2 regions of the Azospirillum palustre genome follow, and region 1 is predicted to be linked to the other one. Evidence: riboswitches for the same ligand, from Rfam matches in the RefSeq annotation. Region 1 holds a riboswitch; the other holds the start of a gene.
What was found. A riboswitch is a leader RNA that binds a small molecule or an ion and turns the genes downstream of it on or off. The one in region 1 is predicted to bind cobalamin.
Positions count from the first base shown of each region.

Region 2: it holds a riboswitch for cobalamin, as region 1 does, so the genes downstream of both, CRT60_RS08745 (CbtB domain-containing protein) here and CRT60_RS11675 (ABC transporter ATP-binding protein) in region 1, are expected to answer to the same signal.

Region 1 is NZ_PDKW01000040.1:399,701-414,289, reverse strand. It holds gene CRT60_RS11740 (DUF2325 domain-containing protein) at 1-408, opposite strand, end outside; gene CRT60_RS36995 (hypothetical protein) at 424-753, opposite strand; gene CRT60_RS11730 (HPP family protein) at 1,188-1,679, shown strand; gene CRT60_RS11725 (M24 family metallopeptidase) at 1,817-2,503, opposite strand; gene CRT60_RS36990 (LysR family transcriptional regulator) at 2,890-3,048, shown strand; gene CRT60_RS36985 (TOBE domain-containing protein) at 3,053-3,544, shown strand; gene CRT60_RS36980 (TOBE domain-containing protein) at 3,541-3,678, shown strand; gene CRT60_RS36975 (amino acid kinase family protein) at 3,925-4,182, shown strand; gene CRT60_RS36970 (amino acid kinase family protein) at 4,216-4,590, shown strand; partial or broken gene CRT60_RS11710 (IS30 family transposase) at 4,557-5,292, opposite strand; partial or broken gene CRT60_RS11705 (IS630 family transposase) at 5,305-6,258, opposite strand; partial or broken gene CRT60_RS11700 (IS3 family transposase) at 6,335-7,036, opposite strand; AL1L pseudoknot at 6,941-7,057, opposite strand; gene CRT60_RS11695 (TonB-dependent receptor) at 7,353-9,527, opposite strand; gene CRT60_RS11690 ((2Fe-2S) ferredoxin domain-containing protein) at 9,663-10,496, opposite strand; gene CRT60_RS11685 (FecCD family ABC transporter permease) at 10,493-11,536, opposite strand; gene CRT60_RS11680 (ABC transporter substrate-binding protein) at 11,533-12,519, opposite strand; gene CRT60_RS11675 (ABC transporter ATP-binding protein) at 12,516-13,352, opposite strand; cobalamin riboswitch at 13,476-13,709, opposite strand; gene CRT60_RS11670 (DUF2946 family protein) at 13,975-14,430, shown strand; gene CRT60_RS11665 (TonB-dependent receptor) at 14,570-14,589, shown strand, end outside.
Region 2 is NZ_PDKW01000039.1:567,380-581,968, reverse strand. It holds gene CRT60_RS08805 (cobalt-precorrin-5B (C(1))-methyltransferase) at 1-310, shown strand, start outside; gene cobM (precorrin-4 C(11)-methyltransferase) at 289-1,050, opposite strand; gene CRT60_RS08795 (cobalamin biosynthesis protein) at 1,047-1,490, opposite strand; gene cbiE (precorrin-6y C5,15-methyltransferase (decarboxylating) subunit CbiE) at 1,478-2,716, opposite strand; gene CRT60_RS08785 (cobalt-precorrin-6A reductase) at 2,715-3,509, shown strand; gene cobJ (precorrin-3B C(17)-methyltransferase) at 3,629-4,402, opposite strand; gene CRT60_RS08775 (precorrin-2 C(20)-methyltransferase) at 4,399-5,139, opposite strand; gene CRT60_RS08770 (precorrin-8X methylmutase) at 5,136-5,774, opposite strand; gene cobG (precorrin-3B synthase) at 5,767-7,152, opposite strand; gene cobN (cobaltochelatase subunit CobN) at 7,149-10,553, opposite strand; gene cobW (cobalamin biosynthesis protein CobW) at 10,653-11,714, opposite strand; gene CRT60_RS08750 (CbtA family protein) at 11,729-12,514, opposite strand; gene CRT60_RS08745 (CbtB domain-containing protein) at 12,525-12,716, opposite strand; cobalamin riboswitch at 12,762-12,991, opposite strand; partial or broken gene CRT60_RS08740 (ABC transporter ATP-binding protein) at 13,321-13,446, shown strand; partial or broken gene CRT60_RS08735 (ATP-binding cassette domain-containing protein) at 13,446-13,847, shown strand; gene CRT60_RS08730 (ABC transporter substrate-binding protein) at 14,012-14,589, shown strand, end outside.

The sequences.
Region 1 (14,589 bases):
TCGACGCCACAAGTCGCGCACCGCATCGGCGGTGGTGGCACGGGAGAAACGGCGGATCGCGGCCTCATGGCGCCTGTCCAGCGTCTTGTGCAGCAGTTTCCCTTCGGTGCCGCCCTTTCCCGCAAGGATGACGCCGCGTTTGTGCAGAGCATGGTCGCTCAGGGATCGGGCGGTCGCACCATCCAGCTTCACGAGCAGGCGACGCAGTTCTGCCGCGCTCAGGCAGGTGCCGACGATCGAGCAGTGAAGGCTCGGATGAATGTCCCAGATGCGGTCGCGCCGGCTGGCCACCAAACCGGAGGACGGGCCGGATGAGGCGGCGGCGTCCAGCGGCAGTGGCGGCCTGTCGGTGGGCAGCAGGGGCGCCAGCCCTTGTCCCGGCAGGCTCAAGGCAGGAAGCGTCGCCATGGTGCGTCCGTTTCATTATATCTTATCATATATAGCGTAACAGCCATGATTGGGGCTGACAACCATCTCGACAGGCCGATCTCGGTCTTGGTCTTGCGCACGACGAAGATACCGCGGCGCGGTTGCAGGCGGATGAAGCCGTCCTGCTCCAGCAGGGCCAACGCCTCGCGGATCGGCGCGGCTGACGCCGAGCTTGCCGCTGAGCTGCCGCTCGTCCAGCCGGATCTCACGGTCATGGTCGTAGATGTCCATCTCCGTGATCGCCTGTTTCAGCGCGTGGTAAGCCAGACTGCGGAAGGTCGATTCGGTGCCAAGAGATTGGACATTGAGGGCGGGAACGGCCATGGTGTGGCAATCTTTATATCTGGCTGTATATATCGAATGACGCCATCGAGGTGACGATGCTTGGATCGCACCGAATGGTTGGCCGGACAGATATTTCTTGTATACCATATACAAAATGCGAACAAGATGTTGGCGCGCCGTCGTTTTGCGTCATGCCCGCTCACGACCGGCTTCATTGGTAAAGCGATGACCGTGGCAACGGATGCCGCTCGGGCGCCTTCCCGCTGATCGACGGAACCTATTGATCGATCAAAGCTATTCGTTGGATTTCAATCGGCTCCACCCCTGAAACTGTCGTGGTCGCGAGCATTCCGTTCCAGGGATGATATCGGGGCGCTCCTGTGAAGGTTCAGCCGGTCCGGCATCGGCATCGCAGCCTTCCTTTCCGTCCACTTGAAATGGCACCGGCATTCCGGTGCTGCTGAAGGTCCGCCATGTCCACATCGGAACGGGCTGTCCCGTCGTCGCGCACGTCCATAACCGGCACCCGCCTTTTCGATGCGGCGAAAGCCGGATTGGGCAGTTCCCTCACCATCCTCGCTCTGGCCAATCTGGGAACCTCGCTCGGATCCCCTCTGCTGATCGCCCCCTTCGGGGCAAGTTGCGTGTTGGTCTACGCCTTGCCGCAGAGCCCGCTGGCGCAGCCGCGGAACGTTATCGGCGGCCACTTCGTGTCGACGGCCATCGGGTTGCTCACCCTGGCCCTTCTGGGAAATGGACCGGAGGCTGTCGCCGCCGGAGTAGGGCTGGCGATCGCCGCCATGGTGCTGACGAGAACGCTGCACCCGCCGGCTGGTGCCGACCCGATCGTGGTGGCTCTGGCAGGGGCCTCCTGGCCCTTCCTGTTCGTCCCCATCCTCTTGGGAACACTCGTTATCGTTCTGCTGGCAAAGCTGTACGGACGGATAGCCTTTCGCAGGTCATGACCGGCGTGTTGCGGCTTCCTGTGCAAGGTGGTGTCGTCGCTCGCCGCCGGCTGCACCAGGATGCTGAAGCCGGGCGAAGCGGCAGTATCGTCCAGCGCGGCATCCCGTTCGTATGTGCCGACCCGCGGTGGGCAAGCTCACGCAGGCACCAGCAGCCGTTCATAGAAGCCGCCATAGGTGCGGTCGCGATCCACCAAATGGATTTCGAGAATCCAATGCTTCTCCTGCCCCAGCTCATCGGGGTCCCGCATCCGGCTCGGGTTCTTCGGAGAGATGCGATAGAGGTCCTTGTCGCCGGGAATGCGCGCATGCGGGAATTCCCCAACCAGATGTCCGGCGATGTCGCCGCCGAACAGCCAGCCGTTCGCCTCCGCGATCCGCTGTGCGTAGCCGTAGAGATCCGCTCCGGTCACGTCCGGGGTCGCGTCGAAGTGCTGCTTCACCGTCTCGAAAATTCGTTCGAGATCGGCACCGAGCCGCCGCTTCTCCGGGGCCGTGCCGAGCGCGTAGGTGCGGCCCACGTCCGCTTCCCACTCGTCGAACACCGGGCCGAGATCGATGAACACCAAGTCGTCCTCGGCGATCTCCCGCACGGGCGGATTGTCCGATGCCGTGCAGAGAGTGTTTGGCCCGGAACGGACGATGCGCTTGTGCCAGTGCTTGGTCACGCCGAAGGAGCGCTCCGCCAGAGCATAAATCTCCTTCTCGACAGCACGTTCGGAACGGCCGGGCGCGATCAGGCCGGCTGCTTCGATTGCGTCGAAGAGGGCCATGGCCTTGGCTTCGGCCGCCAGCAACGCGGCAAGGCGTGTGTCAGGATGCACTCGACGTCTCCATTTTCCAGGCTGCAGCATCACTGTAACGGCATCGCGGCACAGGCCGATGGCAAGCTGCCGTTTCCGTCATATTCGATGCTGGCTGTTCAAATGCTCTATGCTCCACTGTATATAGCGTCCAGCGATCTCCCGTGCCAAGCCGATGCTTCCGGGACCGGCGCCGCTCCGCCGCGGGGATGCCAATGTCGCCGATTGTGGCTGATGGACGGTCTGTGAGGAGCCGTGACAGCAATCATCCAATTGTGATCGACCGATGCATGAGCAGGGCTGCCGGAGGCAAGTCATCCTGCCGGCTATTGGAAAAGTCAGCTGACCGCCTGATGATTTTGGGGTTATATAGTTCAGATATACATCTGCTGTTCACGAGGTTTTCCATGCCGGTTCGCGCCCAGCTTTCCTTCGCTGCGGCCAACGCGTCGCCGGTCGGGGCCGACCGCATCCGGCTGCTGGAGGCGGTGGCGCGGGAGGGCAGCATCTCAGCCGCGGCGCGGTTGATCGGCATCACCCTACAAGGCGGCCTGGGACGCTGTTGACGCCATGAACAACCTGTTCGGCCAGCCGCTGGTCGATGGCAGGGCCGGCGGGCGCAAGGGCGGCGGCGCTGTCCTGACACCGGAAGGCATGCGGTTCGTGGCACTCTTCCATCATCTGGAAGGCGAGATGGCGCGGGTGCTGAACGCGATGCAGCCGGGACCGGACGGCACCGGCCTTTCGGCCACGACATTGATGTGGGGGCTTTCCATGCGGACCAGCGCACGCAACGCACTCGCCGGAACGGTCAGCGCCATCACCTGCGGGGCGGTGAACGCCGAGGTGACGCTCGCCCTGTCGGACCGGGTGCTCTTGACCGCGGTCATCACCCGCGACAGCGTGCGCGAGCTGGGGCTGTTCCCCGGACGGGAGGCGACGGCGCTGATCAAGTCGTCTTTCGTCATCCTCGCCCCGGCGGACGAGGCGCGGCGCACCTCGGCGCGCAACCGGATCGAGGGCGTCGTTGCCCGCAGAACGGTGCCATCAACAGCGAGGTGACGCTCGACATCGGCGACGGCAAGACGCTGGTCGCCATCGTCACGCTGGCGGCGGCAAAGGACATTGGCTTCTCGGTCGGCGACCGGGCCTGTGCGCTCGTCGACGCCTCGCACATCATCCTGGCCGCGAACTGACCGTCCTCCATGGTCGGGGGAGAGGGCGACGGGGTCGGGAACGCCGGCGACACAGCGGGGGCGTTATAATCAATGAATTTATAACGTGATGAAATATAAAGATATTTTCCGTTTATCTATTGACGGCGCGGGTGAAATGGGGCGACTTTGCGCTGGTTCCTGGTGCGGATGAACCATGCCGTCTTACTGTTCGGCGGGGGAGACGGCCAAGGCGCCGACACGAATTGACGAAAGGGAAGCCCCCTGATGACCGAGACGACGGCCGCGCTCGAAGCGCTCCTCATGCAACGGTCCCTGACCGACGCACAGCTTGAAACGGCAGCGGGAGCGGCTGCGGACTTCCGCATCCTGCCGGACGCGACGGTGCTCAAGATTGGCGGCCAAAGCGTCATCGACCGTGGCCGCGCGGCCGTCTATCCGCTGGTGGACGAGATCGTCGCCGCCCGCAAGTCCCATAAGCTGCTGATCGGCACCGGCGCCGGCACCCGCGCCCGTCACCTGTAATCGATCGCCGCGGGGCTGAACCTGCTGGCCGGCGTGCTGGCGCAACTCGGCGCCTCGGTGGCCGACCAGAACGCCGCGATGCTGGGGCAGCTCCTCGCCAAGCACGGCATCTCGGCGGTCGACGGCGCCGGCCTGTCGGCGGTGCCGCTCTATCTGGCCGAAGTGCACGGCGTCGTCTTCAGCGGCATGCCGCCCTACAAGCTGTGGATCCGCCCGGCCGCCGAGGGCGTGATCCCGCCCTACCGCACCGACGCCGGCTGCCTCCTGGTCGCCGAGCAGTTCGGTTGCAAGGCGATGATCGACGGAATCAAGCTGAAGTGCGACAACACGCTTTTGTTGATCTGGCGGCCTGCTTTTTGGCTATTGGCGCAGGGGATGAGAGTTCGTGCCGGTAGTCCACAGGCTTGATCCGCGCGCCTCCATCGCGAAGGCGGATCAAGTCTGTGGACCCACCGATGCGAGCGACGGGGCAGGGGAGACTTGCTGGTTTCTCGGCCTCTCACACGGTCCGGCCGTTGCCGGTATCTACCGCCCCGTCTTTGAAGCCGCCAGGTTGGCTGCAAAAACTTCCGCTGGGGTGCTGTAGTCAAGGCAGCGACGTGGCGTATCGTTGAGCCGCTTCGCGAGGGCGGCAAGTGCCGAGCCAGTGCGCTCCGCCACGGGAGCGCCCAGAGGCAAATACCGCCGCAAACGTCCGTTGGCATTCTCGACGCCACCTTTCTGCCAAGGACTGTGCGGATTGCAGAAGTAACTGTCCAACAACAACTTCCTGTAGGACAGGAACTCCGTTCCCCGGTCGAAGGTAATGCTCTGACAAGCTCGACGGGGAAAATCTCCAAGTGCTGCTGCAATCCGGCTGATCACTTCGGTCGAGCGGCGATCCTCATTGGCAATGAGGATGTGATAGCGACTCTGACGCTCTTGAAGAGACGTGATGTTGGATTTGCCAAACTGCCGACTGAAGATCACCAAGTCACATTCCCAGTGCCCGAAACTCTGCCGGGTCTCCACCTCGGCCGGACGATTGGCGATCGAGCGCTCGGCGGGGATCGGACTGCTGCGTGGCTTGCGACCCATGCGCTTGCAACGTCGACGCCGGGTGACGGTTAGAGTTTCGAGCGTTTAATCTGACGCATATCCTGCGTGCCTGAGGTGGTTCCAGCATTCTTCGGATGTGTATAGGTTGCAGATTGAACCGACGGCTTTCCACAGTTCGTCGATGGTGCGGGCGCCGATGCGCCGGAGATGGGCCTTGAGCTTGGCGAATGCCATCTGGATGGGATTGAGGGCGGGACTGTAAGGCGGCATGAAGAGAAACCAAGCTGCACGCTCCTTGAGGGCGGCCTTGGCCTTTTCGCTCTTGTGGCAAGACAGGTTGTCGAGAATGACGACGTCGCCCGGCAAGGTCGGGGCGAGTTGGGTCTCGACGTAGGCCTCGAAGAGCACCCGATTCATCGCCCCCTTGATGATCCAGGGGGCGGTCAGGCCATCGCAGCGCAGGGCGGCGATAAAGGTCTGGGTGCCCCAGTGGCCGAAGGGCGCCTTGGCCGTGAACCGTTGGCCGCGCTTGGCCCGCCCGCGCAGCCGGGTCATCTTCGTGGTGGTGGCCGTTTTGTCGAGGAACACCAGCCGATCCGGCTCTTCGCGCATCCGGGGCTGACGGTGGCTGCGCCACGTCCGACGGTCTTCGGCAACGTCAGCGCAACCGGCCTCGCTTGCCAGCAGCGTTTTGTTTGACGCTGTAGCCGCGGGCGAGCAGGAAGCGTGACAGCGAGGCGGGGTGGACCGTCACTCCGCGCTCGGCCTCGGCTTGGCCGCCAATTCCGGCATGGTGATCTCGCCTTGCTTCTCCACCCAGCCGATCAGAAGGGCGGCATGTGGGGCCAGCTTGCCGCCGCCCGGCGGGCGTCCCTGCCGGGCCGGTTCCAGCGTGCCCGTCGCCGCCATCCGCTGGGCAAGCCGCACGCTCGTGCTCGCGCTCACATCAAACCGGCGCGCCGCCGCCCGACGCGAACCGCCTTGCTCGATCTCTCCGTAAATCCGAACCCGAAGGTCCGGCGAATAGCTGCGACCCATGATCCACCTCCAACGACGGTGAATCACGCCAGACGCCCAAGCGCAACTCTCGATTCAGATTTCACGCGGGATGCTCTAGGCGCTCGGTGTAGCGAATCGCAACGTATTGCGATCCCCTGTCTGCGTGGTGGATGAGGCCGCTGCCCTTGGTCGGTCGGCGGTCGTGAAGTGCCTGTTCGAGCGCATCCAGAACGAAGCCGGCGTGGGCTGTGCTGGACACCCGCCAGCCGACGATGCGGCGGGCGAAGGCGTCGATGACGAAGGCCACGTAGACGAAGCCCTGCCATGTCGATACGTACGTGAAATCGGCCAACCACACGGCGTTCGGATGCGGCGCCTGGAACTGCCGGTTCACCCGGTCAGCCGGCTCTCGCGGTTCCGTTCCGGAACCGCTGCCGCCGCAAGGGGGGCACGACGCCGCCCGATCGCTGATCGTGGTGCGGACTGTCTTGCCCCGTGTCGCCCCCTTCAGGCCCATGTGTTTCATCAGCCGGGCAACCGTGTAGCGCGTCACATCGATGCCCTCCCGCCGCAACTGCCGCCACACCTCGCGGACCCCATAAACCTGGAAGTTCGCGTCCCAGACCCGCCGGATAGCCAAGCTCACCTCCGCGTCGCTTCGTGAGCGGGCTGGCGCCTTGGACGGATCGGCCTGCCGGTCGGCATGGGCGTGGTAAGTCGACGCGGCAATCGGCAGCACTCGGCAGATCGGCTCGACCCCGTGGACAGCGCGATGCGCGTCGATGAAGGCGATCATTTCCGAAACGGGCGGTCGCGCACTTCAGGGGCGTATTTGGGTGATGCCTGCTTCGTCATGTCGACCCCACTCTCTCAGATGATGGGGCCTCTTGGAAACCTGGGGCGGTTCAGCCGCCGCTGCCAGCGGTTGGGCGGGTGGCTGGTCAGCATCTCGAAGACGATGTCGAAATCGCTCACGGAGGCATCCTGTATGAGGGACGGCAGATACACGTAATGCAGGTTTTATGGCGCATTAAATCTCCTTAAGAGTGTATTATGAAAAGATAAAGCCTCTTTTGGTCGCGCAGCCGATGCTGCCCGTCCAGGCTCGTCTACCTGGGCGGAATGCCGAGGGGTCAGAAGGTCATGGAGAAGGCCAGCTCCGCCGAGCGCGGACGGCCGAGCACCCAGCTGCCTGTGCTGCCGGCCACGGCATAGACCTCGTCGAACAGGTTGAAGGCGCGCAGGCTGAGCTTGGTGTTGTCGGTCGGCCGGTAATCCAGCCCGGCGTTGACCACCGTGTAGGAGGGCCGGACGCTGGTGTTGGCGGCGTCGGCGTAGGTCTTGCCGACATACTGCACGCCGGCCCGCACCTCCCAGCCCGGCAGGAAGGCCCAGTTCGCCCAGACATTGGCGGTGCGCTCCGGTACGCCGGTCGGCACGTTGCCGGCATAGGACACGGCGCGGCCCGACACCGTCTGGGTGAAGTCGTCGTATTTGGCCCGCAGCAGCGCGCCGTTCACGTCCACCCGCACGCCTTCCCACAGGCCGAGCGACAGGGAGGCTTCCAGCCCGCGCGAGGATTGCTGCCCGACCTGCACCGTCACCGCCGGCTGGTTGGGGTCGGTGGTCAGCAGCTTGTCCTTGACGATGCGGTAGGCGGCCAGCGTCCACTCACCGCGCCCTTCGAGGAAGGAGTGCTTGAGGCCGATCTCGATCTGCCGGCCAGTGGACAGGTCGAAGTCCTTCTGCGTCGGCGACAGCGAGATCAGATTGCCGACCGGATCGACGGCGGTGGCGTATTGGCCGTAGAAGGCCAGACCGGGAACGACCTCGTACACCGCGCCAGTCCGCCAGCTGGTGGTGCGGAAGTCCTTGGTGTAGGCGGTTCCCGCCGCCAGATCCCAGCGCTCGACGGTGGGGGCGTCGTAGCGGATGCCGCCGACCAGCGACAGCTGCGGCGTCACCGCCAGCCGGTCCTCGGCGAACAGGGAATATTGGCGGGTGCGCGACCGGCTGCGCGGAGAGGTGCCGGCGCTGTTGAGGAACAGGCCGGGCGCCGGGTCGAACGGATCGACCGTGCTCGACCCGCCATAGGGCGAGTTGTTGGTGTGCTTGAACTCGATCCGGTTCAGGTCGAAGCCGCCGACCATCTCGTTCTTCATGCCGAAGACGCTGTTGCGCCAGGTCGCGTCGAAGCGGTCGCCGACCTGCCGCTGGTCGTGGTAGATCTCGATGTAGCTGCTGCGCTGGATGCGCCGGGTGGCGGCGGTCCAGGCGTAGCTCTCCACATCCTTCCAGTGGCGGTGGCTGGTCAGGTGGTAGGCGGTGTTGCGCAGGGTCAGCGCGTCGGACACCGCCCATTCGGCCTTGAGCTGGGTCCAGTTGTCGCGATAGCGGATGTCGCTGTCGGCCACGTTGAAGTTGCGGTGCCGCAGCGCGCGGTCGAGGCTGCCCGCGATCAGCGGCGTTCCGAAATACTCCTGTGGCTGCTGGTCGCCATAGTCGTTGGACAGGGTGAAGGCCAGATCCGGTGTCGCCTGGAGCTTCACCGCGCCGGAGAGCGCGAGATTTTTCGTGTCGCCGCGATCGACCCAGCCGTTGGAGCGGTTGCCGCTGGCGTCCAGCCGGTAGGACAGCTTCTCCCCCAACGGACCGCCGCTGCCGAAGGCGGCGCGCCGGGTGCCGTCGGTGCCGATGGCGACGGTCGCCTCGTTGCGGACATCGGTGGTCGGGCGCTTGGGCACCACATTGACCACGCCGCCGATGGCGCCTTCGCCATAGAGGACGGAGGCCGGACCGCGCAGCACCTCGATGCGTTCGGCCGACCAGGTGTCGAACGGGAAGGTGACGGTGCCCGACCCGACATAGAGCCGCGTCCCGTCATATAGCTGCATCACCGAGCCGTGGCCGGCGAAGCCGCGCGTCGCCAGCGACGAGCCTCCGTTGCCGGGAGCCGCCAGCGAGGTGAAGCCGGTGGCGTTCTGGGTGACGGCCTCCGTCACGCTGGTCTGGCCGCGGTCGCGGATGGTCCGGCCATCGATCACCTCGACGCTGGCCGGGGTTTCCAGCGGCGTCAGGCCGAGGCGGCTGCCGCCGGTGTTTGGCCGGTCGAGCGCCAGCCCGGCGGCGGCGTCCGCTGCCCGGCCGGTGACGGTGACCGGGTCCAGCGTGACCGGCGGTTCGGTTTCAGCGGCTCCGGCCGCCGCGGGGCCGAAGGATGCGGCGACCAGGAGCAGCGTCGTCAGCGAACCGGAGCGCCGGCAATTGCGCCGGCCGGAAACGATGCGGGCGGGATAGGCAGGAAGCATGGACAATCCCCCAGGATGGAAAAGGACGAGAGAGAGCGTTCCGCGAAGTCGGTGCTTCGCGGCTGACGGGTGGGCGGGTGGAGGCGCCGTTCGGTCGGGATGGAAAAACCGGACGGCTGGATCAGGGAGGCCGGATCACCCCATGGGGTCGTCCTCCGCCCGCTCGGCCGGGCGGTTGCGGTGGAGGATGTCGGCGGCGGGCGGGGTGTCGGACAGCAGGTGGCCTGCGACGATGCGGTCGATCTTCCCGGGCGTCAGGTCGCCGTACCAGACGGCGTCGGGCTGGACGACCAGCAGCGGTCCGCGGTTGCAGGGGTAAAGGCAGCTCGTCCGCGCGCACATCGCCCGGCGCGGCCCGGCGTTGAGGGCGCGGTGTCCCTTCATCGCCGCGCGCAGATGGTGGTACAGCGGCTCGGCACCGCGATGCAGGCAGCGGGCGCCGACACAGACGAAGACCTGCCGGCCATGCTCGGGGATCGCCGACCAGCCGGGCTTGCCGAGGCTGGGCTCGGTTCCGCGGACATCCTTCGCAAGGGCATCCGCCGGCCCGCCGGCATTGGAGTTGAGGGCGATGCGGTCGAGGGCGGCGGGCAGGTCGAGCGCGCTTTCCACCGGCGGCGCCAGCCGGACGGCCATCGCGGTGCCGGCCATCGCGGTGCCGGTCGTTGCCGCCCAATGGCTGAGCGCGCCCGGCAGCCACGCCGACAGGCTGGGATCGGCCGGCACCATGGCGGGAATGACCAGGGCCTCGGTCACGCCGTCCCGCTCCAGATCCGCAAGCACGCCGGGCAATGCGGGGCCGGACAGGTCGGCATGGGCGGTCGCCACCGTGACGGCTTCGCCGCGCGCCGCGTGCCGGGCGGCAAGAGCCGATGCGAGCGCCTTCAGGGTTTGCCCATGGTCGAAGGACGCGCGCCCGTAAAGGACGATGGCGCGCCTGGATGGCGGGTTGGCCGGGAATTGCGTCATGGCGTGCCTCTCCGCCGCATCAGCCACAGGAAGAAGGTGCCGCCGACCAGTGCCGTGACGATGCCGACCGGAATCTCGCGCGGGGCGAACAGGGACCGGGCAGCGACGTCCACCCACAGCAAAAGCAGCGCCCCGCCCAGCGCTGCCACCGGCAGCAGCGCCCGCAGATGTCCGCCGACCAGCATCCGCGCGATGTGGGGCACCACCAGCCCGACGAAGCCGATGCCGCCGCAGGCCGACACCAGGGCCCCGGTCATCAGGGCGGTGACGAGGAAAAGCTCCAGCCGCAGCCGCCCCGGATCGGTGCCGAGCGAGCGGGCCGCATCGTCGCCCAGGGCCAGCGTATTGACGGTCTCCGCCCGCAGCCACAGCCACAGCAGCCCGCCGACGACCAGACCCGCCGGGACGGGCAGCACGCTCCAGCGCGCGGTGCCGAAGCCGCCCATCATCCAGAACAGCGCGGCGTCGGCGCCGCGATCCGTCGCCATGACGATCAGGATATTGGTGACGGCGTGCAGGATGAAGGCGACCGCGACACCGGTCAGCACCAGCCCTTCACTGGTCGTAGCACCCTCTCGCCCGCGCGCTGCGGCGAAGACGATCAGCATCGCCGCGAGCGCGCCGAAGAAGGCGGCGGCCGGCAGCCCCAGGAGTGGAAGTCCGGGCGTTCCGGCGAGCGTGCTTGCGTAAAGAAGAACGGTCACCGCCCCCACCGAGGCGCCGGCCGACACGCCGAACAGATAGGGGTCGGCCAGCGGGTTGCGCGTCAGCACCTGAAGCACGGCACCCACCGCCGCCAGCCCGGCCCCGGCCAACGCGCTCAGCAGCACGCGCGGCACCCGCAATTCCCAGACGATGTTGCGCTCGGCCCGGCTGGCGTCGGCGGGCGGGGCCAGTGCCGGCCACAGCTCGTGCAGGACGACCGCCCACACCTTGGGGATGGGGACGCGGGCGGCGCCGAAACCGACGGCGGCCACCGCGGACAGGGCCAGCACGGCGGCCAGCATCAGCGACAGGCCCAGCAGGCGGGAGCGGTTCATGGTGTGAAGCGCTCCGGGTGCAGGGTCCGCGCCATCCGCTCCAGCGCCTCGACATTGCGGGTGGAGGGCGTCTGCTCGGCATAGGTCAGCACGATGAACTGCCGTTTGCGCACGGCCTCGACGTCGGCCAGCTGCGGTGCCGAGGTCAGATGGCGGATGGCGTCCTCGGCCGGGATCCGGTGGGCGCTGACGATGATCCATTGCGGATCGCGCCGCACCATCTCCTCCCAGCTCACCCGGACATAGCTGTCGGGGATGTCGTCGAAGATGTTGCGCCCGCCGGCCAGCTCCATCAGCAGGCTGGTCATCCCTTCGCGCCCGACCGACAAGGGGGCCGCGTCGGTGTGGCACTGGTCGCAATACATCACGCGCGGCCGGTCGGCGACGGCGCCGACACGCTCGGTGACGGCGGCGACCCGGCGGCGGAACTCGGCGACCATGGCCTCGGCACGCTCCGTCACGCCGAAGATGGCGCCCAGCGCCAGCAGATCGGCATAGAGCGTATCCATGCCGATCGGCTCGCGCGGGCCGATGCGGATGCAGCTTTCCCGCAGCGTGTAGGTCGCCACGCCCATCTCGGCCAGCCGGGCCGGGGTGAGGCCGCGCGCCTCGCTGAAGCCATAGCTCCAGCCGGCGAACAGGAAGTCTGGATTGACCGACAGCACCGCCTCCAGCGTCGGCGCGCGGTCGGGCAGCCGGGGCAGCGCCGCGACCACGCCCGGCGGAGCGACCAGCCGGTGCTCCACCCCCTCGATGCCGGAAACGGCGACCAGCCGGTCGGCGAGGCCGAGATCCAGCATGGTCTGCGTCATGTTGGTGTCGTGAACCATCGGCCGCTTCGGCGCCGCGGCGAAGCGGGCGGTCTCGAAGCAGTTGGCCACCTCGACCGGGTAGGATTGGGCGAGGGCGCCGCCGGCTTGCAGGGCGAGGGCGAAGGCGAAGACCGGGGCGAAAGGCGGAACGCCGCGCAGAAAGCGTCTCATCGTGATGGCTCCGTCCGGGGTGACATCAGGGGCGACAGGTCGATGCGCAGCAGGCCATCTTCTGGGCGGCGGTCCACCGCCGCGGCGACGCGGTAGACGGCGGTCAGCCGGTCGGGGGTCAGCGCGTCCTCCGGCGCGGCATCGGCCTGGAGCCGTCCGTCGGCCAGCAGCAGGATGCGGTCGCACCAGCGTGCTGCCAGCTCGATGTCGTGCAGCGTCGCCACCACGGTGATGCCGAGCGAGCGCACGAGGTCGAGCACGGCGAAACGGTGGTGGATGTCCAAATGGTTGGTCGGTTCGTCGAGCAGCAGGATGCGCGGACGCTGGGCCAGGGCGCGGGCGATCATCACCCGCTGGCGTTCGCCACCCGACAGCTGTTCGACCGCACGCCCGGCCAGCCCGGACAGTTCCAGCCGGTCCAGCGCGTCCTCGACGATGGCGCGGTCCTCCGCCCCGGCCCCGGCGAAAGGGGAGCGGCGGTGGACGAGCCGCCCCATGCCGACCACGTCGCGCACGGTGAAGCCGAGTGCGGCGGTGGAATCCTGGGCCTGGAGCGCCAGCCTGCGGGCCAGTTCGACCGGCCGCAGGGCGCGCGGATCGTCGCCGTCGATGAGGACCCGGCCGGCGGATGGGGTTTGCAGGCCGGCGACGCAGCGCAGCAGCGTGGTCTTGCCCGAGCCGTTGGGCCCGAGAATGCCGAGGATTTCACCGCCGGGAACCGAGAAGCCGATGTCCGACAGGACCATGCGGCCGCCCAGCCGGCAGCCCAGCCGCTCCACCGCGATGGCGGGGGGAGGGACCGATTCCTCTGTGGGGAAAGGCGCTGACGCCATCCGTGCTTCCTGTCTTTGCGGACGGGGAGGCATGGCGGACGTCTTGCGGATCATGCGGCGCGACCGGAGCGGACTCCAGGCACACGCATGGCAAGCGTTCCACCGGGACACCCCGCCCGAGGACGTTTCGTTGTGGTACTGGCAGGTCTCCTGGCTTGCGGGTCGTCGCCGTTCCGTCGGGCCTTCCCAGCGCCGATGGGCGCCAGTGGCTTGAAATGACGGTACGGCTCGCCGCTCACAGTTGCGGGGGCAGCCCCGGCCTCACCGCATTCCCCTTCGCAGGGTCGGCGGCTCACCGGGTTCCCTCTTAGCTTCCGGCGGCGAACCGACGGAAGAACCAGAACCGGGACCAGTCATGAGCGATGCGGCGCCCCCGGTCAAGCTTTGCGAACGAACGAGAGCATCGGAGATTCCATGTCCAAAATGTTATGTTATAACATTACATATCGTGCCATTCTGCGGCCTGCAAGGAGAAGTTCGCCGTCGGAACCGGGCATCGGAGCCGGGCATCGGATCTGGATCCTGCGGGAAAATGCCGCTGATCCCGAGTGCGGCACTTCGGTTAATGTCCCGCACCCAATGCGTGCGATTGCACGCAAGATGGATCGATACACGGATTGGCATGAGCGCGAGCCAGGACAGACTGCGACCCACGCGACGGGCCGGCCTTGCGGCCGGTGCGATTGCGCTGCTGTTGCAGGTCGTCGCCTGGGCCTGGATGCCCGCCGTCATCGCATCCGCCAATGCGGCCGAGAGCAGCCGGATCGTCATTTGCACGCCGGACGGGTTCAAGACCGTGGTTATGGACGACCACGGAATGGCAGGCGATCCGGCAGGCGACGGGAGCGATTCGGCAATCGGCGATTCGGGCCAAGGCGATCTGCTCCAAGGCGATCTGCTGGTGTCCGGCGGTTCCTGCCCGCTCTGTCCGTTGATCGGCGGATTGGCGCTGCCGCCGCCGGATTTACGGATGACGCGCGCGTCGGTCGGTCGTCACAGCCCGGAAGCCTTGCCCGGCGACGTGATCGCCGCCGGCTGGTTCCTCTCCACCCTCCAGGCCCGCGCGCCACCGGTCTGAGGCCGCAGATGCGGGATCGCCGTGCGGGATGTCCCTCGCGGCGATCCGCCCTTGCCGACCTTCCCAGTTCGCAGCCTTGCACATCCTTCGCGCCGATGGCGCGGGGCCGTGTTCGGCTGGCCTCAGATCGAGATATCTCATGATGTTGCGTTTCGCCGC
Region 2 (14,589 bases), on a different contig from region 1:
CAAGCTCGCGCGCGGGCTGATGGACTTGCACAGCAAGCGCAACAGCGTGGACTTCGAGTGGCTCGCAGAGCGGCTGGCGGATCTCGGAGCCGGTCCCGAGCTGATCGCGCAGGCGCGCGGCGCCAACACCGCAGCACAGGTGCTGGGCATGGCGGACGCCGCCGGCTTGGCCCTGGCCGACCATGTGGCCGAGCTGGCGCGCTGCGCCGCGCAGGAGGTGCTGGAGGATGCGCCGGTCGAGGTCGAGGTGCTGGTCACCGACCGCCAGGGGCGCATCGTCGGAAGCGCTCACTCCGCCAACCCCCGATAGCGGCGCACATGGCTGCCGTCATAGAGCGCGCTGCACCGGAACTCCTCATGGCCCAGCGCCGGACCGACCAGGATCAGCGCGGTCCGTTCCATCGGTGAGGCCGCGACCTGCGCCGCGATGTCGGCCAGCGTGCCGCGCAGCACCCGCTCGTCCGGCCAGGTGGCGCGGTAGACCACCGCCGCCGGGCAGTCGGCGCCGTAGAGCGGGGTCAGCCGCTCCACCACCCGGTCGATGACGTGGATCGACAGGTGGACCGCCAGAGTCGCGCCCGAGGCGCCCAGCACCTCCAGCGTCTCGTTCGCCGGCATCGCCGAGGCGCGCCCCTCGGTCCGGGTCAGGATCAGCGTCTGGCTGACCTCCGGCAGGGTCAGCTCCCGCCCCAGTGCGGCCGACGCGGCGGCGAAGGCCGGCACGCCGGGGGTGATGGTGTAGGGGATGCCCAGCTCCCGCAGCGCGCGGGTCTGTTCGCCCAAGGCGCTGTAGACCGACAGGTCGCCGGAATGCAGCCGCGCCACATCCTGGCCGGCGGCATGGGCGGACTGGAACTCGGCGACGATCTCCTCCAGCGTCAGCGGCGCGGTGTCGACGATCCGCGCGCCGGCCGGCGCGTGGGCGATGATCTCCTTCGGCACCAGGGAGCCGGCATAGAGGCAGACCGGGCAGCGCGCGATCAGGTCGCGGCCGCGCAGGGTCAGCAGGTCGGGAGCGCCCGGTCCGGCACCGATGAAATGGACGGTCATGAACGGGTCTCCGACAGGACAATAGCAGGCAAGGCAAGTGCGACAGTGGCGCGGGGGGTGGAGCGGCGCGGCAGCAGCAGGCGCGATCCCGGCCCGGCGGCGGCCAGTGCGGCCGCTTCCGCGACCGACGCCAGTCCGACCGCGGCCAGCACGGTGGCGGAGCGGGTGTGGACGCGGTCCTGCGCCGCCAGCATCGCCTCCTCCTCGATGAAGCGCAGCGGCAGGCCGAGCGCGCGGGCGGCTTCCGCCAACCCCGCCTCGTCGGCCTTCATCGCCGGGGCGGCCAGAGCGGCCAGCTGGCGCGCGGCATCGGGCAGGGCCGCCTCGTCGAAAGCGGTGGCGACCAGGTTGGCGATCTCCTCCCAACCGCAGCCGCGGCGGCAGCCCAGACCGACAAAGACCGGACCGAACAGCAGGGCATCGGGGGTCAGGCGGTCCATGCGTCCTCCTGATACGGCTTCTCGGCCCGCCATAGCGTGACTGGCATCGACGCGCGCCAGCCGCGGAAGCCGCCGACCGCCGAGGCGCGGGCCACCGAAATCTGGGTCAGCTCGCCGCCCAGCCGCTTGTGCGCGTCGAACAGCACGGCCTCGCTTTCCAGCGTCACCGCGTTGGCGGCGATCCGGCCGCCGGGGGGCAGGGTGTCCCAGCAGGCGGCCAGCAGGCCATCCGCCGTCAGCCCGCCGCCGATGAAGATCGCGTCCGGCCGCTCCAGACCCTCCAGCGCCGCCGGAGCCTTGCCGCGCGCCAGCGTCAGGCCGGGCACGCCGAATGCGGTGGCGTTGGTCAGGATGCGGGCGATGCGCTCCGGGTGATGCTCTATGGCGATGGCGCGGTTGGCCGGATCGCGCAGCATCCATTCGATGCCGATGGAGCCCGACCCGGCGCCGACATCCCACAGCAGTTCCCCGCGGCGCGGCGCCAGGAAGGACAGGGTGACGGCGCGCACCTCGCGCTTGGTGATCTGGCCGTCATGCTCGAACCAGTCGTCGGGCAGGCCGGGTGCCAGCGGCAGGATGCGGGCGCCGGGCGCGGCAACGCACTCCAGCGCGATGGTGTTGAGGTTGGCTGTGCGCTCGGCCGTCCAGCCGTCGGCGGTTGCCTCCAGCCGGGCCTCGCGCGGGCCGCCCATCGCCTCCAGCACCGTCAGGCGCGACGCGCCGAAGCCGCGGGCGCGCAGCAGGGCGGCCAGCTTGGCCGGAGTCGTTCCGTCCCAGGAAAGAAGCAGCAATTTAGCGTTTGGTTGTAGATGCGGAACGACCTGCTCCAGCGGTCGGCCGTGAACGGTCAGGCAGCGGCAGTCCTGCAACGGCCAGCCCAGCCGGGATGCGGCGAGGCTGAAGGCGGAGGCCGCCGGGATCACCGTCATTTCCGCAGCCGGAACGAGTCGGGACAGGGTGGCGCCGACGCCGTACCAGGACGGATCGCCGCTCGCCAGCACGCAGACCCGCTGGCCGCGCATGCTGAGCAGGCCGGGGAAGGCGTCGGTCATCGGCGATGGCCAGGGTAGCCGTTCCTGCCCCGCAACGACCGGCACGAGATCGAGATGGCGGCTGCCGCCATGGAGGATCGAAGCGCTTTCGACCGCCGCGCGGGCGGCGGGCGACAAACCGTCCCAGCCATCCTCGCCGATGCCGACGATGCTGAGCCAGCGGGCCGTTCCCATGCTATCCATGGCGCCGATCCTGACGGGTGGGGAGGGAGAGTTGGTCAAGGCGCTGACGGTCAAAATACTGATCTTGGGCGGCACGACGGAGGCGACGGCGCTGGCCAGGCGGCTGGCCGGCCATCCGCGCATCGACGCCCGCGTCTCGCTGGCCGGCCGCACCAAGAACCCGGTGCTGCCGCCGCTGCCGACCCGCATCGGCGGCTTCGGCGGTGTGGCGGGGCTGGCCGAATACCTGTGCGCCGAGGGCATCGGGGCGGTGATCGACGCGACCCATCCCTTCGCGGCGCAGATCTCCGCCAATGCCGCTGCGGCCTGTGCGCTGGCCGGCGTGCCGCTGCGGCTGCTGACCCGGCCGGCCTGGGCGGCGGAGCCGGGCGACCGCTGGATCGGCGTGCCGGACATGACGGCTGCGGCGCTGGCCTTGTGGGGCCTGGGCGACACCGTGTTCCTGACCATCGGCCGGCAGGAGGTCGCGGCTTTCGAGGCGGTGCCGGACAAGCGCTACCTGATCCGTGCCGTCGATCCGCCGGAGCCGATGCCGGCCCTGCCGCGCATGGGCCTGATCCTCGACCGCGGGCCGTTCACCGTCGAGGGTGAACTGGCGCTGATGCGGGGGGAGGGCGTGGAGGCGGTCGTCAGCAAGAACAGCGGCGGACGTGCCACCGACGCGAAGCTGGAAGCTGCCCGCCGGCTGGGCCTGCCGGTGGTGATGGTCGAGCGGCCGGCCGGAAACGGCGTGGCGGAACTGCACGACGTGGAGGACGCGGTGGGGTGGCTGGAAGGCATGTAAGGCGTGACTTTCCGAGAATCCACGCCGCGCGTCCCCCTCACCCAGCCCTCTCCCCGGGGGGGAGAGGGTTGCTCGTGGTGGGTTGATCATTCGTTGCGGGTTGGTCGTCACACCCATTCTCACCCCCGGTAATGCCGGGGGGTGTAGACCCAGCGCCCGCCGTCCGCACGCGCCACCAAGCGCGTGTGCGAGGCGCCGATGATGACCAGCGTGCGCATGTCGGCCTGCTCCGCCCGCACCTCGCCCAGGGTCGTCACCGTCAGCTCCTCGTCGGGGCGGCCGATGGCACGGCCCAGCACGATTGGGGTCTCGGGCGCACGGATGTCGCGCAGGGCGTCGAAGGCGGCTCCCAACTGCCAGGGCCGGGCCTTGGAGATCGGGTTGTAGAGCGCGATGACGAAATCCGCCTCCGCCGCCAGACGCAGGCGCCGCAGCACCACCTCCCACGGCTTCAGATTGTCGGACAGCGAGATGGCGCAGAAATCATGGCCCAGCGGCGCCCCGGCCCGCGCGGCGGCGGCCTGCATGGCGGAAACGCCGGGATCGACCGAGAGATGCACCGCTCGCCACGCCTTGGGCGCGTCGGGATCGTCCAGCGCCTCGAAGATGGCGGCGGCCATGGCGAAGATGCCGGGATCGCCGCCCGACACCACCGCCACCCGCCGGCCCTGCGCAGCCAGATCGAGCGCGAAGCGGGCGCGGTCCAGCTCCACCCGGTTGTCGGAGGCGTGGCGCACCTGATCGCCCGGCGGCACGCGCTCGACATAGGGGAAATAGCCGACGAGGTCAGTCGCCTCGGCCAGATCGCGCCGGGCTTCCGGCGTCAGCCAGTCCTCGGGGCCCGGACCCAATCCCACCACTTTCAACCAGCCATTGCTCTTGGGGCCGCTCATCCGCGCTTGCCCTCGCCCGGAATGACGATCTGCGAGAAGTAGGGGGCGACGTCCGGCGCCTCCAGGAAGGGCATGAAGCGCTGCTCGTCCATGCTGGCGCGTTCGACATACCAGGCCCGCTCGGCCAATCCGGCGGCGGCGATGGCGCGGCGGACCTTCGGCAGGTTCTGGCCCAGCTTCATCACCACGCAGGCATCGGCGGCGGTCAGGGCGCGGACCAGCGCCGCCTCGTCCAGCGTGCCGGGGATCACCGACAGCACGTCGTCGCGCAGCATCAGCGGACGCGGCAGCAGCGAGGCGCTGCACACCATGCTGGTGACGCCGGGAACGACCTCCGCCTTGAAACGGCCGGACAGACGCAGGAACAGGTGCATGAAGGAGCCGTAGAAGAACGGATCCCCCTCGTTCAGCGCCGCGACCGAACGACCGGCGGCGAGATGCTCCGCGATGCGGTCTGCGGACTCGTCGAAGAAGGCTTCGATCTGGCGGCCATAGTCGGGGTGGGTCGGCGGCAGCTCCACCGTCACCGGATAAACCATCGGCAGCTCGGTCTGGTCGGGCCTGATCGCCTGATCGGCGATGCGGCGGGCCTGACCCCGCGTGCCACGCTTGCAGAAATAGGCGACGACCGGGCAGGCGCCGATGGTGCGCACCGCCTTCAACGTCATCAGCTCCGGATCGCCGGGGCCGACGCCGACACCGAACAGGGTGCCGGGGGAGAAAATGTCGCCGCTCATTCGACGTCGCTCGCCAGTGCGTTGACGGCGGCGGCGGCCATGGCGCTGCCGCCGCGCCGGCCGCGGATCGCCAGATAAGGCACGCCGAAGGGGTTTTCCGCCAGCGCCTCCTTGCTCTCCATCGCGCCGACGAAGCCGACGGGGAAGCCGAGGATCGCCGCCGGCTTCGGGGCACCGGCCGCCAGCATCTCCAGCAGGTAGAACAGGGCGGTCGGCGCGTTGCCGATGGCGACCACCGAGCCGCCAAGCCGGTCGCCCCACAGGTCGAGCGCCGCGGCGGAGCGGGTGTTGCCGATGGTCTTCGCCAGATCGGGCACGGCGGCGTCGCGGAGCGTGCACACCACGGCGTTGCCGGCCGGCAGGCGGGCGCGGGTCACGCCATGGGCGACCATTTCGCTGTCGCAAAGGATGGGCGCGCCTGCGCGCAGGGCTGTGCGGGCGGCGCTGCCGACATCGGTGGAGAACAGCAGATCCTGGGCCGCATCGACCATGCCGCAGGCGTGAATGACGCGCACCGCCACCGGCTTCAGGTCGTCGGGGATGGCGGACAGGTCGGCCTCCGCCCGGATGGTGGCGAAGGACTGGCGGTAGATGGCCGCTCCGTCGCGGATATAGTCGTAGAGCGGCTCAGGCACCGGTGGACTCCTCGGTCAACAGATCCGCGACGCGGGCCACGGCGTCGGCGGGGGACAGGCCGGTGTACGGGGAAGCGTCACCGGGTTTCGCGTTCAGGGCGACGTCATACACCCCGTCGCGGGCGGTCAGGGTGACATCGGCGATGGCGGGATGGGCGCAGCCCTTGGCGCAGCCCGACACATGCACCATTCGCACCGGGTCCAGCAAGGGGCCTGCGCGCTCGGCGATGGCGAGCGCCGTCGCATGGGTGTCGGTGGTGCCGACATCGCAGCCGCCGGCGCCGCTGCAGGCGGTCAGCTTCAGCCGGCGGTCGGTGTGCGACAGGATGGCGCCGCGCGCTTCGGCAATGCGTTCGGCGTCGGCGGAGGGGGCGACGAGGATGAGGGCGCGCCAGGGGGTGATGCGGATTTCGGTGCAGGTGGAGGCGAGGGCGGCGAGGGTGGCGGCGGTGAGGCGGCCGAAGGGGAAGGCCGTCACCATCACTGGGGCTTGCTCCTTCTCCCCCCCGGGGAGAAGGGTGGGATGAGGGGGTTCGGCATCGCCGAAGATATCCATGAGGTGCGTCCCCCTCACCTTGATCCTCTCCCCGCTTTCAGCGGACCGGAGGTCCGCCTGTCGCGTCAGCGCAAACGAAGTTTGCGCGTGAGCGGGGGGGAGAGGAGATGTGAAGGCGAAAAGGCGCATTAGAAACAGCTCAACACCGATTGCCGTGACCAGACCCGCCATGCGGCGCGGCGGCTCCGGCAGCGACGCGCGCAACTCCAGAAAGGCCCGCCCCAGCGCCGACGCCACATCCGCAACGTCCTCCACCCGGCAAAGCCCCAGCGGTGCCGCCGTCGCCAGCGTCCCGCCCAGCGACACCCGGAACCGTTCGCCATCCACCGCGTCGAAGCGTACGTCCGTGCTGCTGCCGGCCAGATGGCCGATGCCGCCGCCGCAGACCAGCCAGCCGAACTTCGGCGGCAGGCGGTGCAGAGCCGCATCGTCCGCCAGCCGCGCATCCAGCGTACGCGCCACCGCCCGTACGTCCATCGCCGCCGTGGGATCGAGCCCGGCGGTGGGGGAGCACAGGACATTGCGGACCGCTTCGCTCGCCGCATTGCCGGAGACGTAGCCCATGCCGCGCAGGGCTTCGGTCACCGGCTCCAGCCCATCGGCGGCGATGCCGCGCAGTTGCAGGGTGCCGCGCTGGCTGAGGTCGATCAGACCGTTGCCGTAACGATCACCCAGCTCCGCGATACGGCGCGCGTGGTCGGCGGGCAGCATGCCGGCCGGAACGCGGACGCGCAGCAGGAGGCCGTCGCCGACCTGCATCGGCGCCAGCACGCCGGGGCAGGCGCCACGGCGGCGCGGCTGGGTGGCGGCAGGGTTGGTCATGCGGCGCTCTCCCGGAGCTGGCGCAGATCCTCCGCGGTGGAGTTGCGGCGGGGATGCCACAGGCCGCGGTCGAGCGCCTCGCTCATGCGCGCCAGAATGTGCCGGGCAGCGGCAGGGTTGTCCTGCGACAGGAAGTCCCACACCTCCGCATCCTCGACGTACGCGTCGAACAGCTGGTCGAAATGGGCGGGACGGACTGCGTCGGTGGTGGCGGCGAAGGCGAACAGGGTGTCGACGCTTGCCGCCAGTTCCGCCGCCCCGCGATAGCCGTGGCGCATCATGCCCTGGATCCAGCGCGGGTTGGCCGCCCGGCCGCGCAGGGTGCGGGCGATCTCCTCCGCCAGGGTGCGGATGGCGAGCTTGTCGGGATCGGCGCTGTCGAGATGGTAAAGCGCCGGTTCGGAGTCCTCCAGCGCGGCAGCCGCGGCGAAGCCGCCCTCGAACTGCATGAAGCCGTCGGTGGACAGCACGTCGTGTTCGCGCTGGTCCTGATGGTGGACCAGCGCGTCGGCGCCTCCCACCCGGCGGCGGAACAGGGCCGGCAGCGGAACCCCCTCCAGCCCGGCGCCATAGGCGTGGCAGCCGCCCTCCAGATAGGCGGCGCCGAAATCGGCCCGCGCGGTCCAGTCGCCGCGCGCGATCATGCCGGACAGCGCCGTGCCGTAGATGCCGGGGGCGGCGCCGAAGATGCGGGCAGTGGCCCAGCGGCGGGCGTTCGCCGCCTCGGTGCCCGCAGCGGCGAGGCGCTGCTCCTCGGCCCTGGCGGTGGCGGCCAGCGGGTTGGTGTCGTCGGGCTCGTCCAGCCCGGCGACGGCGCGCACCGCCTGATCGAACAGGGCGATCTGCTGCGGAAAGACGTCGCGGAACAGGCCGGAAATGCGCAGAGTCACGTCGACCCGCGGACGGCCGAGCACGCCGGCCGGCATGATCTCGTAGCCGGTGACGCGGCCGGAGCCGTTCTCCCAGATCGGCCGCACGCCGAGCAGGGCAAGCGCCTGGGCCAGCTCGTCGCCGCCGGTGCGCATGGTCGGGGTGCCCCAGCAATCGACCACCAGCCAGCGCGGCCAGTCGCCATGATCCTGGAGATAGCGGGTGATCAGCGCGTCCGCCGCCTGCCAGCCGAGAGTCCAGGCGGTCGGCGTCGGCACCCCGCGTGGGTCGAGCGCATAGAGGTTGCGACCGGTCGGCAGCGTGTCGGCCCGGCCGCGCGCCGGCGACCCGCCGGGGCCGGGGCGGATGAAGCGCCCGTCCAGCCCGTCGAGCAGCGCCCGCATCTCCGCCTCGCCGCAGGCATCGATTGCCGTGGCGACCATGGCCGGATCGGCGGAGCGGGCAACGGCGGCGGTCAGCCGGTCGCGGCGCTCGCCGGCCGGGCTGTGGCCGAAGACATGCAGGCCGTCGCGGATCTGCATCTCCTTGATGTCGCAGAGATGGGCGTCCAGCCGCGACAGGATGGCGTCGGGGTCGTCGTCGGGCCGCAAATTGCAGTCGGCCGCGACTCCGGATTTCCAGGCGAGGTCGAGGATGGTCTCGCGCAGCATGCCCAGCCGCCGCGGGTCGAGCCCGGTCGCCTGCGAATATTCGTCGATGGCGGTTTCCAGCGAAGCGAGGTCGCCATGGAGACCGGCCTCCACCGGCGGCGGGGTCAGATGGCCGATCAGCACGGCGCCCAGCCGGCGGCGGGCCTGAACGCCCTCGCCGGGGTTGTTGACGATGAAGGGGTAAAGGGTGGGCAGGGCGCCGCCGACGATTTCCGGCCAGCATTCCGCCGACAACGCGACCGCCTTGCCGGGTAGCCATTCCAGCGTGCCGTGGGCGCCGATCTGCACCAGCGCATGGATGCCGACGGCATGGCGAAGCCACAGATGGAAGGCGAGATAGCCATGGCTGGGCGGGGTGTCGGGGTCATGGTGCTGGGCGGTGGTCAGGGGACCGTGGCCGCGGCTTGGCTGCACCGCCACAACGGCATTGCCGCAGGGCAGGGTGCGGAAGGCGAAGGCGCCGTCGCGGCAGGCCGGGTCGGCGGCGGGCTCGCCCCAGGTCTCGGCGATGCGGGCGCGCAAGCTCGGCGGGGCCAAGCGCAGATAGTCGGCGAGCGCCAGGGTCGGGGTGGGCGTGCCGGTGAGGGCCTCCATCAGTCCGGCGCCGCTGTCCGGAATGGCGGACAGGCTGTAGCCCTCGGCGGACAGGCGGTGGAGCATCGCCACGGTGCTGGTCGGGCTGTCGAGACCGACGGCATGGCCGATGCCGCCGCCGGGGCCGGGATAGTCGGACAGCACCAGCGCGACCCGCCGCTCCGCCCGCGGGGTATGGGACAGGCGGACCCAGCTCGCCGCGAGGTCTGCGGTGAAGGCGACGCGGTCGGGGATCGGGCGCAGGGCCGGGGCGGCGAATTGCAGGTCGGGGTCGGGCTCCCCCGCCGTCTTGAAGGCGATGGCGCGGGCGATGATGCGGCCGTCCATCTCCGGCAGCACGACGTTCATCGCGAGGTCGGACGGCGCCAGCCCGCGCGAGGACGCCTGCCAGCCGGCTTCCGGCGTGGTGGCGAGGATGGCTTGCAGAACCGGGCTGCCGTTGGCCTCCAGCGGCGAACCGTCCTCGCGCGCCGCCGAAAAGGCGGTGGTGTTGACGACGATGGCGGCGTTCTGCGCGGTCAGGCTGGCGCGCATCCAGGCGGCGCAGTCCGGCTCCTTCAGGCTGGCGACGAACAGCGGCCGGGGGGCGAGTCCGCGCGCGGCCAGCGCGTCGCACAGGGCATGGACCGGGGCGAGGTCGCCGGCCAGCAGGTGGGAGCGGTAGAACACAATGGCTGCGACCGGCGAGTCGGCAGCTATGGGGGCGGTTGCGGGGCCGGTCCAGCCGTCGTAAGCGCCGAAGCGTGGGACGGGAGCCGGGTCTTCATGGGGCAGCGGCGTTCCGGCCAGCGTCGCGGCGCAGGCCAGCAGATGGCCGATGTTGGCCGGGCCGCCCTCGGTGAAATAGCGCCACAGCCGGTCGGCGGCGTCCGGCGGAACGGTGCCGTAGGCGGTCAGGTTCGGGTCGGGCTGCGCCTCTCCGGACAGGACGGCGAGCGGGATGCCGCGGTCCCGGCAAAGGGCGGACAGCCGGTCGAGACCATAGCGCCAGTAACCGCTGCCGCCGAGCAGGCGCAGGACGACCAGCTTGGCCTTGGCGACGACGGTGTCGGCGTAGAGATCGACCGACAGCGGATGGCCGAGCCGGTTGAGGTTGGCGAGGCGCAGGCCGGGCAGCCGCTTGCGGCCCGCCCGCCATGCGGCGGCAAGCGCGGTCAGGTCGCTGTCGGAAAAGGACAGCATGACGAGGTCGGCCGGCGTCTGCCCCAGATCTTCCGCCTGGGGGCCGGCGTCCAGTTCGTCCTGGCGGGCGGCAAGCAGGTGCATGGTTCGATGTCCAGGAGCGTTCGCCCCCTCCCCCCTCGAAAACGGTGAAGGTCAAGGAGGGGGCGGACGCCGCAATACCCTAACTCTTACCCGAAACTCTTACCCGACGAGCGCCCGCGTCACCGCATCGCGGTCCAGCCCGGTCTCGCCGATCACCACCAGACGGCTGCGGCGCTCTTCGCCCGGCTTCCACAGCCGGTCGTAGTGGGTCTGGATGCGGGTTCCGACACCCTGGACCAGCAGGCGCATCGGCTTGCCGGGCACGTCGATGAAGCCCTTCAGGCGCAGAACGCCATGCAGGCCGGCGACCTTCTCCAGCGTCATCGCCAACGCGGCCGGGTCGGGCTGCACCGGCAGCTCCACCACGAAGCTGGTGAAGTCGTCGTGGTCGTGGCCGTCTTCGTCGTCATGGTGGCTGGGACGGTTGGCGAGATCGTCCTCCACCGCCGCACCGACACCGAGCAGGACCAGCGGATCGACCGCGCCCTGGGAGGCGCGGACCAGCTTGGCGTCACGGCCGACCGTATGGGCGAGGGCGCCGCGGATCAGCTTCTCGACACGGGCGAGGTCGCCGTCGGCCAGCAGATCGGTCTTGTTGACGACGATCAGGTCGGCGCAGAGCAGCTGGTCCTCGAACACTTCCTCGATGGGAGTTTCGTGATCGACGGTGCCGGCGGCGTCGCGCTGGGCCTCCAGCGCGGCGGGATCGGGGGCGAAGCGGCCCTCCGCGGCGGCCGAGGCGTCCACCACGGCGATCACGCCGTCGACGGTGACCCGCGTCTTGATCGCCGGCCAGTTGAAAGCCTGGACCAGCGGCTTGGGCAGGGCCAAGCCGCTGGTCTCGATCACGATGTGCTCGGGCGGCTCCGGCCGGGCCAGCAGCTTCTCGATGGCCGGGACGAAGTCGTCGGCGACGGTGCAGCACAGGCAGCCGTTCGCCAGCTCGATCACGTCGTCTTCGGTGCAGGTCGGGTTGCCGCAGGCGCGCAGGATGTCGCCGTCGATGCCGACGTCGCCGAACTCGTTGATGATCAGCGCCAGCCGGCGGCCGTCGGCCTTTTCCAGCAGGCCGCGGATCAGCGTGGTCTTGCCGGCGCCGAGGAAGCCGGTGATGACGGTCGCCGGAACCTTGCCGGCGGCCGTTTTCGCAAGAGCGGACATGGGATGGAGCCTCCTTAACGCGCGCCGGGCTGAACCCGCAGGGCCGGCTGCCGTTCGGCCGGTTGGACCACGCCGCTCATCAGCCAGCCGCAGACGGAGCCGAGGATCGCCCAGAACAGGGCGGCGGACCCGAGCGAGGCGGTGACGAAGCGGGCGGCCAGTTCCGGGGGAACGGCACCCTCGGCGCTTTCCGGATGCGGCGCGCCGATCAGATGGGGCAGCGCTGCGGCCAGAACAGCGACGGCGATGACCAGACGGTTGCGGGCGAAGGCGAGGGCGGCGATGCCGACGCCGGCACCGGCCGCGGCGGACAGCCACCAGAGCTGACGCAGCTCCAGCTCCGCCCCGGCCATGCCCGGCAGTTCCGGCGCCAGACCGAAGGACGGGGCCAGCGACACGGCGACGAAGCCGCCCATGCCCCAGACCAGCCCGCGCCGGGCATCGACCGGCCGGCCGGCCAGCAGGATCGCGGCCGCCAGCAGCAGCGCATAGGCGACGCCGGCGATCAGGTTGGCGGCAATGGTCAGGCCGATGCGCTGCATCGCCTCGTCCAGCGTGACCGGCACGCCTTCGCCGACCTCGCGCACGGGGCCATGCTGGTGGCCTTCGGCGTGGCTGGCGGCCGGAGCCCCAGCCGGAGCCGGAGCGGCGACGGTTGCGGGAGGCGGGGTCACCACCTCGTATTTCTCGGCTTCGAGGATCAGCGGGACGGTCGTCGCCTGCTGAACGACGGAAGCGGCCGTGCCGGAGAGCACGCCCGCGACCAAAGCGGCTGTGAACAGCCGCCGGATCAGATCCATGACCCGCTGCTTAGTGGCAGGGGAACGCGAAGGAGTGACGGGCGTCGTGCGCCGCATCGTGGATCTGCTGCGGCTGGGCGAAGCCGACGCCGTACAGCAGGAAGCTGCCCAGCAGGATCGCGGCAAAGGCGGCGACCGCGGTTTGGGCGGCGCTGCGGGCCGCGGAGCCGGCGGCAGCGGTGTTGATCGAACGGGCGGTCATCGAAGGCATCCTTGTTCTCCCGCCACACCCGGCGGGGTTGGGAAAGGTCGGTCAAGTCCGCCGGCAGGTTTCCTGGCTCGCGGGTCATCGCATGCCGTCCGCCTTCCCGGCCGCGGAGGGCCAGTGGCATGATGGACGGGACGCTCGCCGCTTACAGTTGCGGGGGCAGCCGCGGCATTGGCGCTTCCTGGGAACCCGGAAAGCTCCGCACCGCATTCCCTATTATCCCCGCCGTCCATCAGGACGGGCAGGGCACCGTCGGGCGGCCACCATCGCAGTGCCGCGCCTGTTTGGCAAGCCCGCAATAAGGCGTCTGCCACACAGACGATCTTGCATGCAGACACTTTGGATGCTGTCATGTTTTGCAGACAGAGTGTCCAGGGATCCGACACTTTTCGACGCTAAGGAGGGAGGGGCACGAGGGACGGGCAGCGAACCCTTAAGAGAAACCCGCGGAGAAACAATGGGGCCGGCGGCCCGGCCGAAGCGACCCTGCATGTGGCATGCTTCGTGCGTACAACAATCGGTGAAACGTCCCGCCGCACGGCGGCCGCCGGGCATATGCCCGGGACATAAGGACGAACGGGAGGAGAATTCGCGACCGATGAACGCCGCACCGAACGACGACATCATCCTGGAAGCGCGCAACCTGACGAAGGAGTTCAAGGGGTTCGTGGCGGTGAAGGAGGTGAACCTCCAGGTTCGCCGCGGCACCATCCACGCGCTGATACGCTGCCGCCGGTGGTGAAGGAGGGCGGGATGACCGTCCCGCAGATCCACGAGCTGTTCCCCAACCTGAAGGGCCGTGGCTCGACGCAAGGAACACGCCTGTCGGGCGGCGAGCAGCAGATGCTGGCCATCGCCCGCATCCTGCGCACCGGCGCCACCCTGATCCTGCTGGACGAGCCGACCGAGGGTCTGGCTCCCGTCATCATCGAGCAGATCGGCGTCGCGGTGCGGGCGCTCAAGGCACGCGGCTTCACCATCGTGCTGGTCGAGCAGAATTTCCGCTTCGCCGCCACCATCGCCGACCGCCATTACGTGATGGAGGAAGGCCATGTGGTCGACATGATCCCCAACGACCAGCTCCACGCCAACATGGACAAGCTGCACACCTATCTCGGCGTGTAGGCGCTCCAGCCCCCGACATCGCCGGCGCGAACGCCGTCCCGACCCCATCGAGGGGCAGGGCGGCGAACCGCCGGATCCGTGCCAGATTGCCTGCTCCAGGCACGGCATCGGTCCCCGCCATGGGGATCGGCCGACAACGAAGACCAAGAGGGAGAGACCTTCCGATGCGCACGCTTCTTCTCGCCGGCACCGCCATGCTGACGCTCGCCGGGACTGCGATCTCGATTGCGGCCCCGGCTTCCGCCCAGGTGTCGGACAACGTCATCCGCATCGGCGTGCTGAACGACCGCTCCGGCATCTACGCCGATCTCGCCGGCGAAGGCTCCGCCATCGCCGCGCGGATGGCGGCGGAGGAGTTCGGCAACAAGGTCGCCGGCGCGCCCGTCGAGATCGTCGTCGCCGACCACCAGAACAAGGCCGACATCGCCGCGTCGAAGGCGCGCGAGTGGGTCGACACCGGCGGCGTCGACGTCATCGCCGACGTGCCGAACTCCGCCGCCGCCCTGGCGGTGCAGGGCATCACCAAGGACAAGAAGCGCATCTTCCTGATGTCCGGTCCGGGCGCCACCGCGCTGAGCGGTGCGCAGTGCAGCCCCTACGGCTTCCAGTGGACCTACGACAACTACGCCATGGCTGCCGGCACCGGCCGTGCCCTGTATGAGCAGGGCAAGAAGAAGTGGTTCTTCGTGACCGCCGACTACGCCTTCGGCCAGTCGCTGGAGGAGGAGACCACCAAGATGGT